DNA from 2 places in the Micromonospora sp. C41 genome. Region 2 is predicted to be linked to the other one. Evidence: riboswitches for the same ligand, from Rfam matches in the RefSeq annotation. Region 2 holds a riboswitch; the other holds the start of a gene.

Region 1 (6,791 bases), 400 kb from region 2:
TGCTCGGCGCGTGCGTCGCGCCCGCCACGTTCCTGGCCTTCGCCCAGGGGCGGCCGGCCCGCCGCCCGGTCCCCGGCTCCGTCGTCGGCGTCGCCGCGCTTCTCGGCGGCGTGGTCGGCGTGGTCGCCGCCGGCTGGCTGGAGTACGGCACGCTGCACCGCCTCGGCGTCCTGCCGATGGCGCTCGTCGGCCTGGCCGAGGAGACCGCGAAGCTGATCGTGCCGGCCGGCATCCTGCTGCTGTGGCGGCGGCACCGGTCACCGGCGCAGGGCCTGGTGATCGGCGTGGCCTCCGGCGCCGGGTTCGCCGCGCTGGAGACCATGGGGTACGCGTTCGCCGCGTTCGTCGGGTCGGAGGGCAACCTCGGCGCCGTCGAGCGGACGCTGCTGGTTCGCGGTCTCACCGCGCCCGCCGCGCACCTGGCCTGGACCGGGCTGACCGCCGCCGCGTTGTTCACGTTCGCCGCCGCGCCCGGTGGCCGGAGACTGGCGGCGTTCCTGCTCACCTTCGCCGCCGCCGTCACGCTGCACACCTGCTGGGACACGTTCGGCACGCAGCCCGCGTACGTGTTCATCGGCGGTGTGTCGCTGGGCTGGGTGCTGCTGCGCCTGCACCTGGACCGCGAGCGGCCCGCCGCCCCGCCCCGGGCGCCGGAGCGTGATCCTCACCAGCTCGCCGAGGTGGCGGGGTCGGAGCCCTCCTGATGCCGCCATCTCGGCGAGCTGGAGTCGAGCAAGCGTCAGCCGGCGGCCAGCCGGACACCGAGCGCGACGAAGGCGACAGCGCAGAGCCGGTCGACCCGCCGCGACCAGCGGCTGTCGCCCCAGCGGCGGGCGAACCGCCCGGCGCCCACGCCGAGAGCCAGGTCCACGGTGAGCTGCACCGCGACGAACAGCGCGCCGAGCAGCACCAGCTGTGCCGCCACCGGGCCCGCGTCGGGCCGGACGAACTGCGGCAGGAACGCCACGCTGAACAGGATCATCTTCGGGTTGAGCAGGTTCGTGAGCAGCCCGCGCCGGAACGCCCGCCCGGCGCCGCCGCCGTCCGCCCCGTCCGCCGCGACGCCGGGCCGGCCCGTGCCGCGCAGCGCCCGCAGGCCCAGCACGATCAGGTACGCCGCACCGGCCCACCGGATCGCGGTGAACAGCACCGGGGACGCGGCGATCACGGTGGCGAGTCCGGCCACCACGGCGGCGACGTGCACCGCCTCTCCGGCCGCGACCCCGAGCGCCGCCACCGCCCCGGCCCGCGCGCCGTACCGGGTGGCGTTGGCGAGCACGAACATCATGTCCGGCCCGGGGGTGAGCATGAGCACCACGATCGCGGCCAGGTATCCCGCGAGCGTGGCCGCCGACAGTCCGAGCACGCCTCAGCCCTCCTCGGCGCCGTCGAGCAGCGCCCGGCGCAGCGCCAGCCGGTGTTCGCGCCGGATCTGCGCCTCCCGGTAGCGCCGCCGGTCACCGTCGGTGCCGGGCAGCAGCGGCGGCACCGGCCGGGGCTGGCCCTCGTCGTCCACGGCCACCATCACCAGGTGCGCGGTTGCCACGTCCACCGGCGGCACTGCGCGGTCCCAGCGGTCCGCGCTGACCTTCACGGCCACCTCCATCGAGCTGCGGCCGGCCCAGGTGATCCGGGCGTCCACGTGCACCACGTCACCGACGCGGACAGCGCGCAGGAAGGCTGTCTCGTCGATGGCGGCGGTGACGGCCGGTCCGTCGGAGTGGCGGGCGGCGACCACCCCGGCGACCGAGTCGATCAGGTTGAGGATCCGGCCGCCGTGCACCGTGCCCATCAGGTTGGTGTGGTGCTGGTCCATGATCTGCGACAGGGTCAGGTGCGACGCCGACGGTGGTCGGCCGGTGAGGGTGATGGCATCGGTCACGGTGCGGTTCCGTCCTCGCAGAAGCGGACCGCCGACCGGACGGGGGAGTTGCACGTCGAGGCACGCCGACGGCTCCCGCCCGGCGTGTCACCCGCCCGACCCACCCGCGAGGTCGACGGCAGCGCGCACCGGTGGTACGCGCGACGCGGGCAGGTCTTCGGACTCGCGGGCCCGACCGGGGTCGCCGGTCGCCTACCGGCCGTCGCTTCCCAGGCCGGTGGCCCAGTGCTGTTGACGGCTGTCGTTCCCACTCACCGCTGCGGGGCAGTCCCGGACTTCCACCGGGTTCCCTCTTACGACACCCGGCCGTCGCCGACCGGGTGAACCAGCGCTCCCGGCAGCCTAACCCAGCCCCGACCCGCCCTCGCCGCGACCCGCGTTCCGCCCTTCGGCGCCCTGCCCCCGGCCGTCCCACAGGCACGCAGGCTCCGGCACACCCGGTGCCGCCCCGCATGCGCAGTCCGCATGGCGGGATGTCTCTCCCGCTCATCAGGAAGCCGGGCGGACCCGCGTCAGCGGGCGACGGGTCAGGAGGCGCGGCGGCGTCGAAGCAGTAGCGTGGTCACGCCGGCTGCCGCCACCGCGGCCACCGCTCCGCCGGCCAGCAGGCCCACCGGCAGACCGTCGTCGGCGTCGGCCGAAGCGTCGGCGCTCGCCGGAGAGGCGTCCGCGCCTGCCGCAGCGCCCGCCGAGACGTCCGCGGAGGCGGCCGGCGAGGGAGTGGCCGGGGACGGGGCGGCCGCCGGGGGAGCGGCCGGGTCGGCGACGGTGAAGCGGTACGAGCCCTGGACCGGGTGGCCGTCGCGGGAGACCACGCGGTAGGCGACGGTGTAGGTGCCGTTGGCCAGCGGCTCCTCGATCGTCACCGTGCCCGTCGCGCCGTCCACGGCGGGCGCGCTCGCGGGCACCTGACGGTCGGTGGCGTCGCGCAGCGTGATGGTGGTGAAGGCCGGGTTGAGCCGCTGCAGGAACCGCAGCGTCACTTGCGTCGGCGCGGTGGTGAGCCGGGCGTCGCGGGCCGGCGTGGCCTCCTGCAGCGAGTTGTGCGCCGCCGCGGGCGTGGCCGGGACCAGCAGCAGCGCCGCGGTGAACAGCGCGGCGAGGAGTGCGGAGACGGTACGGGTACGCATGACGCGCCTTCCTGGTCGTGGTCAGCGTCGTGGTCAGCCGAGCAGTTGCTGGCCGATCCAGCCGCCCTCGGGGCAGCCGGGCGGTACGGCGAACACGGCGGAGCCGATCGGGGTGGTCCACTCGTTGAGCAGGTCCCGTTCGGCCAGCCGCCGCTGGATGGGCAGGAACTGCCGGGCGATGTCGGCCTGGTACGCGGCGAAGACGAGCCCGCTGTCCGCGTGTCCCTCGGCGGTCGGCGCGCCGTCGTAGTTGTAGGGCCGGCGCAGGATCTTCTGCCGGTCGTCGGTGACGCGGGCCCGGGTCAGGTGCGAGAAGTCCGGGATCACGGTGAGCCCGTCCGGTCCGAGCGCGGCGAAGTCGGGCTCGTCGTGCTCCGCCTCGCCGGTCAGCGGCGCGCCGGTGTCGAGGCGCCGGCCCACCGCGAGTTCCCGGTCGGCGCGGCCGAGCAGGTCCCACGTCTCCAGGTTCATGCTGATCCGGCGCACCACCAGGGTGGTGGAGTCGCGGAGCCAGTCCGGCCCGTCGGTCACCCAGACGGCGGTGTCCGCCGACACGCCGGGCTTCGGGTTGGCGGTGCCGTCGAGCTGGCCGAACAGGTTGCGCTGGGTGCGTCCGGGCTCGGCGCCGGCGGCCCGGCGGAAGCCCTGCTGCACCCAGCGGACGGTGGCGAACGGGCGGCTGTCCTTGGTCAGGACCCGTTGGGCGTGCGCGACGGTGAGCGGGTCGTCGGCGCAGATCTGCAGCAGCAGGTCGCCGCCGGACCAGCGGGGCTGCAACCGGTCGATCCGGAACGCCGGCAGGTCGGCCACCGACGTGGGGCGGCGGTCGTCGAGCCCGGCGGCGGCGTAGAGCCCGGGGCCGAAGCCGAACGTGACTGTCAGCCGGGCCGGCAGCAGGCCCAGTTCCGGCTCGGTGTCGGCCAGCGCCGGGCGACCCTGGGTGAGCCGGGCGGCGTCGTCGGAGAGCAGTCGCAGCATCCGCCCGAGCGCGGCCCGGTCTGTGTCCGGGCGCAGCGTGAACGCGACGAACGCGGCGTGCGCCTGGGGCTCGGTGGTGACACCGGACTGGCGCGCGCCGTGGAACGGCTCGACAGCGCTGCCGACCTGGGCCACCGGGACGGCGTCGTCGGGGCGTACCCCGTGGGAACGGAGGGCGGCGAGGGCACCCGCGCCGGCCAGCGCGCCCCCGGCGGCCGCCGCGCCGCCGGTGAGCAGGCCGCGCCGGCTGACCCGGCGCGCGGGCGCGCCGGTTCCGGTCATGACGCGGGGCTCGCGCCGTGTCCGGGCGCGTACGTCTCCTGGGCGCCGGTGAACGGCTTGGCCACCGCGGTGAACGTCTGGGTGCGCCCGTCGGCGAAGGTGAGCGTGACGTCGAGCTGGTCGCCGGGGCGCACCGGGCGGGTCAGGTCCATCAGCATGAGATGGTCGCCGCCGGGCTCCAGCGCGGCCTGGGCTCCGGCGGCGACCACGACGCCGCCCTGCTTCTGCCGCATCGCCATCTTCCCGTCGGTCATGGCCATCTCGTGGATCTCGGCCCGGGACACGTCGGTGGTCACCCCGGTGATCGTGACGTCGGCGTCGCCGTCGTTGACGAGCGTGGCGAACGCGGCGGTCATGCCCTTGTCGGCGGCCTTCACCCACGGGTCGCGGATCGTCAGCACACCCGCCGTTGCGCTCGCCGGGGCCGAGGCGGGCGCCGACGCCGACGGCGCGGTTGTGGGCGTGGCGTCGGCGGAGCCGCAGGCGGCGACGGACGCGGCCAGGACGGCGGCGCCGATCAGGGCCGCCGTGCGTGGGAAGCGTCGGCTGGTGGTGCTGGGCATGCGGTCGTCCCCTCGAAGATCCGGTGTTCGTACCGTTGGTCGGGGCGGCGCCGCGGATAGTTCCGGCCCGGGGAGTCGGTCGCGTCACATGCCGGCCGGGCTCACCGCGACCGGGGACCGGGGAGCGCCCGGAAGGCATAATGGTTCCGGGTGTCACGTGGCGCGCCGGGCGCGGCCGTGGCCGGAGAGGGCGCCCGGACGAGGGAGGCGGACGGTGACGGCGACGACCGGGGCGACCCGCAACACCCGGCAGCGCGCCGAGGTGCTGGCGCTGCTGCGGGAGCTGGACGGCTTCCACAGCGCGCAGCAGTTGCACCAGATGCTCGTGCAGCGGCAGGCGAAGGTGGGTCTGACCACCGTCTACCGGACGTTGCAGCTGCTCGTCGACAACGGCGAGATCGACTCGGCGCGGCTGCCCGGCGGCGAGCACCTCTACCGGCGGTGCAGCCAGAGCCGCCATCACCACCACCTGGTCTGCCGCCGCTGCGGCCGTGCGGTGGAGGTGGCCGGCCCGGCCGTGGAGCGGTGGGCCGACCAGGTCGCCGCGCAGCACGGTTTCACCGACGTCGGGCACACCCTGGAGATCTTCGGCACCTGCGACCGCTGCGCCGCCTGAGCCACCGCCGCGGGCGGGCGGTGACCCGCCCGCGCCGGACCGCCGGTCAGCAGTTGCGCAGCGCCGGTGACTGGTTCAGCAACTGGCCGCGGCTGGAGGTGAACCGGCGGTACGCCTCGGAGCCGGCCGCGCCGGGGCGGAAGGCGGCCACCCGGTGGCAGTTCTGGAACGCCAGCGTGATCCCGAAGTGCCGCTCCAGGCCGGCGCGGATCGCGTCGCTGGCCATCGCGCGCAGCAGTTGCCCGCGCTCGGCGTCGCCGGGCGGCGGTACGACGTTGTCGGCGAACTCGGCGTCGGTCGCGGCCAGGTCGGCGGCGACCCGGCTGACCGTCTCCCAGGCGTACGGCAGGGAGTCGCGGACACAGGCGACGAACGCCTCCTCGTCGACGGGACCGGTCTCGGCGGCGTGCAGCAGGGCGGGCGGAACGGTGAGCGACATGGGTCCTCCGGCAGCTCTAACGAACACGGTTTCCATTACCATCTGAGCACACCACGTCACCAGACGACCGTCAAGGACCGGCGCACGCGAAACGGCGGACGGACCCGAAGGCCCGTCCGCCGTGTGACGTCGCGGAACGTGTCAGCGCAGGTGCGCCTCGATCGCCTCGATGACCCGGGGCCGCAGCTCGGCGGCGCGGATCACCGCGTCGACCGAGCCGACCTCGACCGCCCGCTGGATGCTGTGCACCCGGTCGAACTCGGCGGCCACCTCGCCCAGCTTCTCCGCCCGCACCGACCCGCGCAGCTCGTCCAGCTCCGCGCTGAGCGTGGCCCGCTCGGTACCGGTGGCGGACGCCACCCGGCCCTCCAGCTCGCGTACCCGGGAATCGGCCGCGGTGCGGGCGGCGACCTCACCGGCGAACACCACGGCGGCGGCCGGCGCGCCACCGAGCACCGAGGCGAACGACCCCTCGATCGCCAGCACCGTCATGTCCGGGTTGAGCGCCTTGGAGAAGACCACGAACGCGCCGCCGTGATAGCGCGAGATCACGCAGAACACGATCGGGCCGCGGAAGTTGACGATCGCCCGGCCGATCTCCGCGCCGTACTCCAGCTGGAGCTTGCGCATCGACTCGGGTGAGCCGTCGAAGCCGGACAGGTTCGCCAGCACGACCAGCGGCCGGTTGCCGCTGGCCGCGTTGATCGCCCGCGCGGCCTTCTTCGAGGAGCGCGGGAACAGCGTGCCCGCGGTGTAGGTGTCCGGGCCGTCGGTGGGCGGGAAGCCGTGCCGGGGCACCGACCGCGACTCGATGCCGAGCAGGCACACCGGGATGCCGCCCAGGTGCACGTCCTGCACCACAGCGGTCTCCGCGTCGGCCATGCCCGCCCACCGCTCCAGC
Region 2 (6,791 bases):
GCATGGTAGTCCAGGCCGCGGGTCGGCTCGTCGAGCAGGACCACCGGCGGAGCGGCGGTGAGCTGCACGGCGAGTGCGAGGGCGAGCCGCTGTCCCTCGGACAGGTCCCGGGGGTGCCGGTCACCGGGCAGTCCGGGGACGAGCTGGTCCACCAGCGCCCGGCAGGTGCCGGCCGGCACGCCGGTCTCCCGGTCGGCCTGGGCGCACTCCGCGTCGACTGTCTCCAGGTAGAGCAGGTCACCGGAGTCCTGCGGGACGAGGCCGACGTGCCGGCGGGCCTGACCGGCCGGCAGGGCCTTCGGGTCGACGGTGCCCTTCGGCCCGGTCACGGCGACGGTGCCGCCGTGGCGTGGGCCGCTGCCCTGCACCGCCCAGAGCAGGCTGGACTTGCCGGATCCGTTGCGGCCCATCAACGCGACGACCCGGCCGGCGCGCAGATCGAGGTCGACGCCGGCCACCGCGACGGTGCCCGGATACCGTACGACGATCTTCCGCGCGGTCAGCGTGGGACCGGTGTCCGCGCCCGCCGGGACCGGCGGCGGCGCCACGCCGGCGAGCCGGTGCCGGAGGTCGGACGCCCGTCGGCGGGCGTCACGGACCGACAACGGCAGCGGTGTCCAGCCGGCGAGGCGACCCAGCTCGATCAGGGGTGGCGCGATGTCGATGTGGGCCAGCCCGGTCGCCGGCGTCCCGTCGTGGACATGGCCGTCGCCGGGCAGGTACAGCAGCCGGTCGGCGTACTGCAGGACGCGCTCCAGCCGGTGCTCGGCCAGCACCACTGTCACTCCGAGGTCGTGCACCAGCCGGGTGACGGTGGCGAGCACGTCCTCCGCGGCGGTGGGGTCCAGCGCGGAGGTGGGTTCGTCGAGCACCAGCACCCGGGGGTGCGCCGTGAGCACCGCGCCGATGGCGACCCGCTGTTGCTGACCGCCGGACAGCGTCCGCAGGGGCCGGTCGCGCAGGTCGGCGATGCCGAGCAGGTCCAGCGTCTCCTCCACCCGCTTGCGCATCACCGCGGGTGGCAGGGCGAGCTGCTCCATCCCGTACGCCAGTTCCTCCTCGACGGTGTCGGTGACGAAGCCGGCCAACGGGTCCTGGCCGACCACGCCGACGACGTCGGCGAGATCGCGCGGCGGATGCGTGCGGGTGTCCCTGCCGTCGACGGTGACGGCGCCGTGCAGGGTGCCGCCGGTGAAGTGTGGGACGAGACCGTTGATCGCCCGCAGCAGCGTCGACTTTCCGGCACCGGTACGGCCCGCGACCAGGCAGAGTTCACCTTCCTCGACGCGAAACGTCACATCCCGCAACGGTGGCGGGCCGCCCTCGGCATAGTGGACGGTGACCCGGTCGAAAGTGATCATGGGCGGTCTCCCGGTGTCGATGCCCTCGCGGCGCGCACTCCGTCTGCCGGCACGTCCGTGACGGGGATGGGCCGGTCCACCGACGGCGGGCGTCCGGCACATACTGTCGGCGGTGGTGGCGGCGCCAGCCAGGCGGGTGCCGCCGCGACGCCGACGGCGAGAAGCATCAGCGGGGTCAGCTGGGGCCAGGTGAGCGGGCTGACCGGCGGGTAGAGCAGTTCCGGGTCCACCGAGCCGGCGAGCATGGTCAGTGCCGCGGCGGCCACCCCGCAGCCGGCCACGAGCAGCTCGGCCGGACGCCAGCGGTCCGGTCGGTACCGGCTGCGGCGGACCCGGCGACCGGCCAGCAGCATGCCGGTCACGGCGGCGGTCAGTCCGGCCAGGAGCATCGGCAGCCCCAGGTAGCCGGGTGCGGCGGTGTCGAGCAGCCCGTAGGTGCCGGCGCAGACGCCGACCAGCCCGCCGAGGACGAGCGCCCCGGTGACGGTTCGCTGCCCGGCGGGCACCGCCGCGGTGCGGCCGTAACCACGGGAGTCCATCGCGGCCGCGAGGGCCAGGGACCGGTCCAACGCGTCGGCCAGCACCGGCAGGGCGATCCCGCGCAGCGCCCTCATCCCGCGGGCGGACGCGCCGCGCAGCCGCCGGGCCCGGCGGACCCGTAGCACGCTCTCCACCAGCTGCGGGGCGACCGACAACGCGACCACGACGGCGGTGCCGATCGCGTACAGCGCTCCGGGTACGGCCTTGAGCAGCCGCTTCGGGTTGGCCAGGGCGTTCGCCGCACCGAGGCAGATCAGCATCGTCGCCAGCCGCAGCCCGTCGTAGAAGCCACCGAGGATCTGCTCGGCGGCGACCGGTCCGAACAGGCGGATGCCCGCCGCCCACGCGGGCAGCGGGATCTCCGGCAGCCGGACCAGGATGTGGTCGCCCTGGCCGCCGCCGAACACGATCCGGAACACCACCCGCATCGTGACGATCACCGCGCCGAGCCAGACGTACATGCGGAACGCCAACGCCCACGGCGCGTCGCCCCGGCGGCGCACCACCACCAGACCGGCGACGGCGACGAGCAGGGCCAGCGGCAGCGGATTCGTGGTGTGGCTGGCCGCGGTGGCCAGGCCGAGCGCCCACAGCCACCATGCGCCCGGGTGCAGCCCCCGGGGCAGCCACCACACCGGCCACCGGCCCGGCAGACGACGGGCGTCGGCCGGCCGCGACCCGGTGACCGTGACGTCAGTCATCCGGGTCGGCGGCACGGCGTCGTCGGGCCGCGACCAGCGCGCCGGTGGCGAGCAGGGCGAGCAGAAGCACCCCGGCGATCGTGCCCAGTGGCAGGCCGTCGTCGTCACGGGACGCGGCGACATCCGTCACCACCGGCTCGTCGGAGGAGCCCTGCGGTGCCGTGCCGGTGGCGGCGCCCGGCGTCGCCGTCAGGGTCGGCGTACCGGCCGTCGGTGACGTGCCGGCGGAGGTCGGCGGGCCGACGGAGACCGGCGGGCCGGAGGTGCCGCCCGGCCGGGTGGGCTCGCCGGGCCGGCCACCGGCGACCGGCGGCGGTGCGACGGTTCCTCCCGCCGGTGGTGGCGCCGCCGGCTCACCGCCCGTGGGCGGCGGCGGCGGTGGTGGCGGTGGCGGTGGCGGGGCGGGGCGTTTCGGCGCGACGCCGGGACGGGGCGCGTCGTCGGCGTTGCGGTTGAGGGAGAACGACCAGCCCTCGAAGCTGCCGGCCGCCGGCTTGCGGTTGAGCACGCCCTTGTCGCTGTACGTCCAGCTGCCGCCGTTCGGGGCGTGCCAGTACGACCAGTAGGCGCTCGCAGGCGGGGTGTCGACGCACTTCTCCGTCGCGGCCGACGGCTTGCCGTCGATCCGGCAGATGAACCCCTCGCCCCAGCGCAGGGTTCCGGTGATCGGGAAGCCCGCGTTCTTGAGCGCCGCGAGGCCGGTGGCCTGGGTGCCCGGCGCGCACCGCACCACCGTCCCGCCGCCGAGCTCGTTGAAGTCCACCACGACTGTGACCCCGGAGGCGTCCGGGCAGTAGCCGGCCGACCCGGCGGCCACCGCAGGACTGCCCGGTCCGATCGTGGTGCAGGCGGTGACCAGGGCGACGGCCAGCGCGCCACGGGCGGCGCGGAGGCTCATCCCGCCCGCCGTCGGCCGAGCACGAGCAGTGTCACTCCGCCACCGATCAGCAGCAGCGCGATCAGCAGGTAGCTACCGATCGCCACGCCGGTCGTCGGCAGCCCGCCCGGCCCGGACGCGGCCGGGGTCGTGATCGGCGGCGCGACGGTGGCCGGCGCCGCGGTCGTGGGCGCGGGTGTCGCCGGAGGGCGGGTCACGCTCGGCGTCGGGCCGGCGGTGCCGGTCGGTGGAGGCGAAGTGGTGAGCGTGGGAGACGCGGAGGGCGTGGACGGCGCGGTGGGCGAGGCCGTGCCGGTCGGGGTGGGAGTCGACGTGGGCGGCGGGTCGAGGCCGATCCGGCCCAGCGGGACCTGGGCCAGCCCGAGCAGGGCCTGCGCGGTGGCCCGGCGCCACTGGTCCCGGTCGGTGTCGGTGATCCCGGCCGCCGCGGCAGCCGTGAATCCGTCGGTGTTGTAGGCGATCGCGCCGGCGTCGGCGGAGGCCGCGCCACCGTTGCCCGCGGTGAGCTGCAGCGCGGCCAGGGCCGTCGCCGCCCGGGCGGCCTCGTCGTCGCGGCCGGCGGCGGCGAGGGCCTGCCCGGCCAGGCCGGTGCTGTTGGAGTTCGCGCCGGTGGTGGGTCCCGAGCCGCCGAAGGAACCGTCGGCGTGCTGCTGGGTGACCAGCCAGTCGGCGCCCTTGCGGGCGGCGTCGCCGGCGCCCGTGGCGCCGTCCTCGGCGGCGGCCAGCAACGCCTGCACGGCCATCGCGGTCGAGTCGACGTCGAGGGTGGCGCCGGGCTGGTCGTCGCAGGACGGCGACGGCCCGTCGGCGGCGTCCGGGTAGAGCCGGAAGCCGCCCGCCGCGCACTGCTGCCGGATCAGGAAGTCCACCGGATCCTGTGGCAGGTCGCCGCTGCGGGCCAGGCCGAGCACGGCGAAGGACTGGTCGAAGGTGTTGCTGGCGTCCGGGCCGCTGTCGGCGGTGGTACGGCTGGTGATCCGTCCCCGCTGGTGCCCGGCGTCGGCCGTGGCGATCAGCGACAGGGTTTCCGCCCGCAGGTCGTAGCCGCCGAAGTCGGTGGGGTCCGCGTCGGCGGCGGCCGCGGCGTAGAGCAGTTTGGCGGTGGCCCCGCCGTCGGTGAAGCCCTCGATGCCCCAGTCGTCGTAGCTGTTGTAGGACCGTACGTGTGTCGCGACCTGCGCGGTCGCCGCCTGCCGGGTCGGTGCGTCGACGCCGGTGGCGGACAGCGCGACCAGGCCGTCGATGGTCAGCCCCCAGTCCTCGGGGGCGAACGGGCCGGGCAGCGCCCCGTCGGTGAACTCGCCGGCCAGCCAGGACGCGGCGTCGCGGGCGGCGGTGATGTGGGCCGGGGCGGGTGCCGCGACAACGGCCGGCGGGGTGCCGGTGATCGCGGCGAGAGCCGTCACCGTGGCTGTACCGAGACCGGTGGTGAGACGCCGGGACAGGGGCATCAGGGGTGCCTTTCGCAGAGCGGTCGGTGAAACCTCCGGAAAGCACCCCGAGAGACGGACACCCCGCTCCGCGTGCTGCGGTGGGCGGGGTGGTCGGACCTCGGCGGCCCGGACTTCACCCTGTAGACCTCGACAGTGGAAGCCGCTCGTCCCGGGCGGGGCATTCCGGCTCGCGAAAGGGACTCTCGCTCACGGTTGCGGGTCAGCGCCGGCTTCGAACCGGCTTCCCCCCACACGGGACGTATGCAGTTGTGCCCGGCGCACCGGGTGCCGACACCGTACCGCCCGGGCGCGCGACGACGCCAGAGCAGCTGCCGGTACCCGGTGCGCCGCTGGTCACACCGTTCGCAGCCGCGGTTCAGGGAGCGGCGATGCTCGGCGGGGCGCCGGCGCCGAAGGACCAGCCCTCGACGCTGCCCGGCGCGGGGTTGTAGCCGGTCGCCCCCGACGTGCTGTAGGACCAGGAGCCACCGCTGGACGCGTGCCAGTACGACCAGTACGCGGTGGCCGGCGGGGTGTTGACGCACGGCTCGGTCGCGGCGGTGGGCTTGCCGTTGATCCGGCAGACGAAGGCCAGGCCCCAGCGGGCGGTGCCGGTGACGGTGAAGCCGGCGGCCTGAAGCGCGGCCAGGCCGGTGGCCGGATCGCCCGGCGCACAGGCGACCTGTACGCCGCCGCCGAGCGCGGCGAAGTCGACGACCACAGTGACTCCCGAGGTGCCGACGCAGGCGGCGGCGTGCGCCGACCGGGGCGCGGGTTCGACTGCGGTCAGCGCGACGCCGGCCACGACGGCGGCCAGCAGGCCGGCCATCCAGGTGCGGGCGGTGGGACGGTGACGGAACACGGGTCCTCCTGTGATCGGGTGAGCGGCGAGGCGGTTCACGGGCAGGCGAGCACCGGTGCGCCGGGGTCGGCGCCGGCGGCGGACAGACGGGCGTACCCGACCCCGGTGAGACCGAGGACGGCCTGGGCGGTGGCCCGGGGCGCGGTGGCCGGGTCGAAGCCGCCACCGTCGAAGTCGACAGCGCCCCGGTCGGCGGGCGCCCCGGCGCAGCCGACCTGGAGTCCGGCGAGGAACGCCCGGGACCGCGCCCAGGCCGGCAGCCGGTGACCGTCGCGCAGGGCCTGCGCGGCGAGGCCGGTGCTGTTGGCGTTCGGTGTGCCGGCCGCGTTGGCGAAGCCGCCGTCGGCACGCTGAACGGACACCAGCCAGCGCAGCCCGGCGGCGGCGTCGGCCGGACGGTCCGCGGCGCGCAGCGCCTGCGTCACGAGCGCGGTGGCGTCCACGTCGGACGTGCAGACCGGTTGGGCGGGCAGCAGCGGGTAGCCGCCGTCCGGGCATCGGGTGCCGGCCAGCCAGGCGGCCGCCGCCGGTGGCGCCCCGGCCGCGGTACGGTCCAGCGCCAGCAGCGCGAAGGACTGGCTGAACGCGTTGCTGTAGTCGCCGTACGCGGACCGGTCGCTGAACCGGCCGGCCGGCGTCTGCAGCGAACGCAGCCGGGCGATCAGGTCCACCCCGCCGACGTCGGCCGGGTCGCCGCCGCGCACCTGCACGGCGAGGGCGAGCTTGGCGGTCGCGCCCGCGTACGCCTCGGAGACGCCGTCGCCGAGGTAGCCGTCGCGGATGTCCGGCCGGGTGACCCAGGCCAGCGCGCCGGCGCCGTGGTCGTCGGCGACGCCGCCGGCGGCGAAGGCGAACACGGCGTCGAGGGTCAGCCCCTGGTCGGGGTAGGCGACACCGTCGAAGACCGCCTCGAAGCGTTCGCCGTCGACGAGTTGCCGGGCGAGCCAGCCGGCGGCGGCCTCCGGGCGGGTGAGGGCGGCGCGATCGGGGGCGGCG

What was found. A riboswitch is a leader RNA that binds a small molecule or an ion and turns the genes downstream of it on or off. The one in region 2 is predicted to bind cobalamin.
Region 1: another riboswitch for cobalamin. It lies ahead of KBX43_RS01845 (acyl-CoA thioesterase); the one in region 2 lies ahead of KBX43_RS00325 (terpene cyclase/mutase family protein).

What each region holds. Positions count from the first base shown of each region.
Region 1 covers NZ_JAGPXP010000001.1:619,989-626,779, forward strand. The annotation lists gene KBX43_RS01835 (PrsW family glutamic-type intramembrane protease) at 1-704, shown strand, start outside; gene KBX43_RS01840 (LysE family translocator) at 740-1,366, opposite strand; gene KBX43_RS01845 (acyl-CoA thioesterase) at 1,370-1,882, opposite strand; cobalamin riboswitch at 2,013-2,214, opposite strand; gene KBX43_RS01850 (copper resistance CopC family protein) at 2,410-3,012, opposite strand; gene KBX43_RS01855 (Dyp-type peroxidase) at 3,046-4,272, opposite strand; gene KBX43_RS01860 (copper chaperone PCu(A)C) at 4,269-4,835, opposite strand; gene KBX43_RS01865 (Fur family transcriptional regulator) at 5,050-5,451, shown strand; gene KBX43_RS01870 (SCO5389 family protein) at 5,498-5,890, opposite strand; gene KBX43_RS01875 (carboxyl transferase domain-containing protein) at 6,032-6,791, opposite strand, start outside.
Region 2 covers NZ_JAGPXP010000001.1:223,669-230,459, reverse strand. The annotation lists gene KBX43_RS00340 (ABC transporter ATP-binding protein) at 1-1,361, opposite strand, end outside; gene KBX43_RS00335 (CbiQ family ECF transporter T component) at 1,358-2,602, opposite strand; gene KBX43_RS00330 (hypothetical protein) at 2,595-3,500, opposite strand; gene KBX43_RS00325 (terpene cyclase/mutase family protein) at 3,497-4,951, opposite strand; cobalamin riboswitch at 5,088-5,225, opposite strand; gene KBX43_RS00320 (hypothetical protein) at 5,310-5,762, opposite strand; gene KBX43_RS00315 (peptidase) at 5,831-6,791, opposite strand, start outside.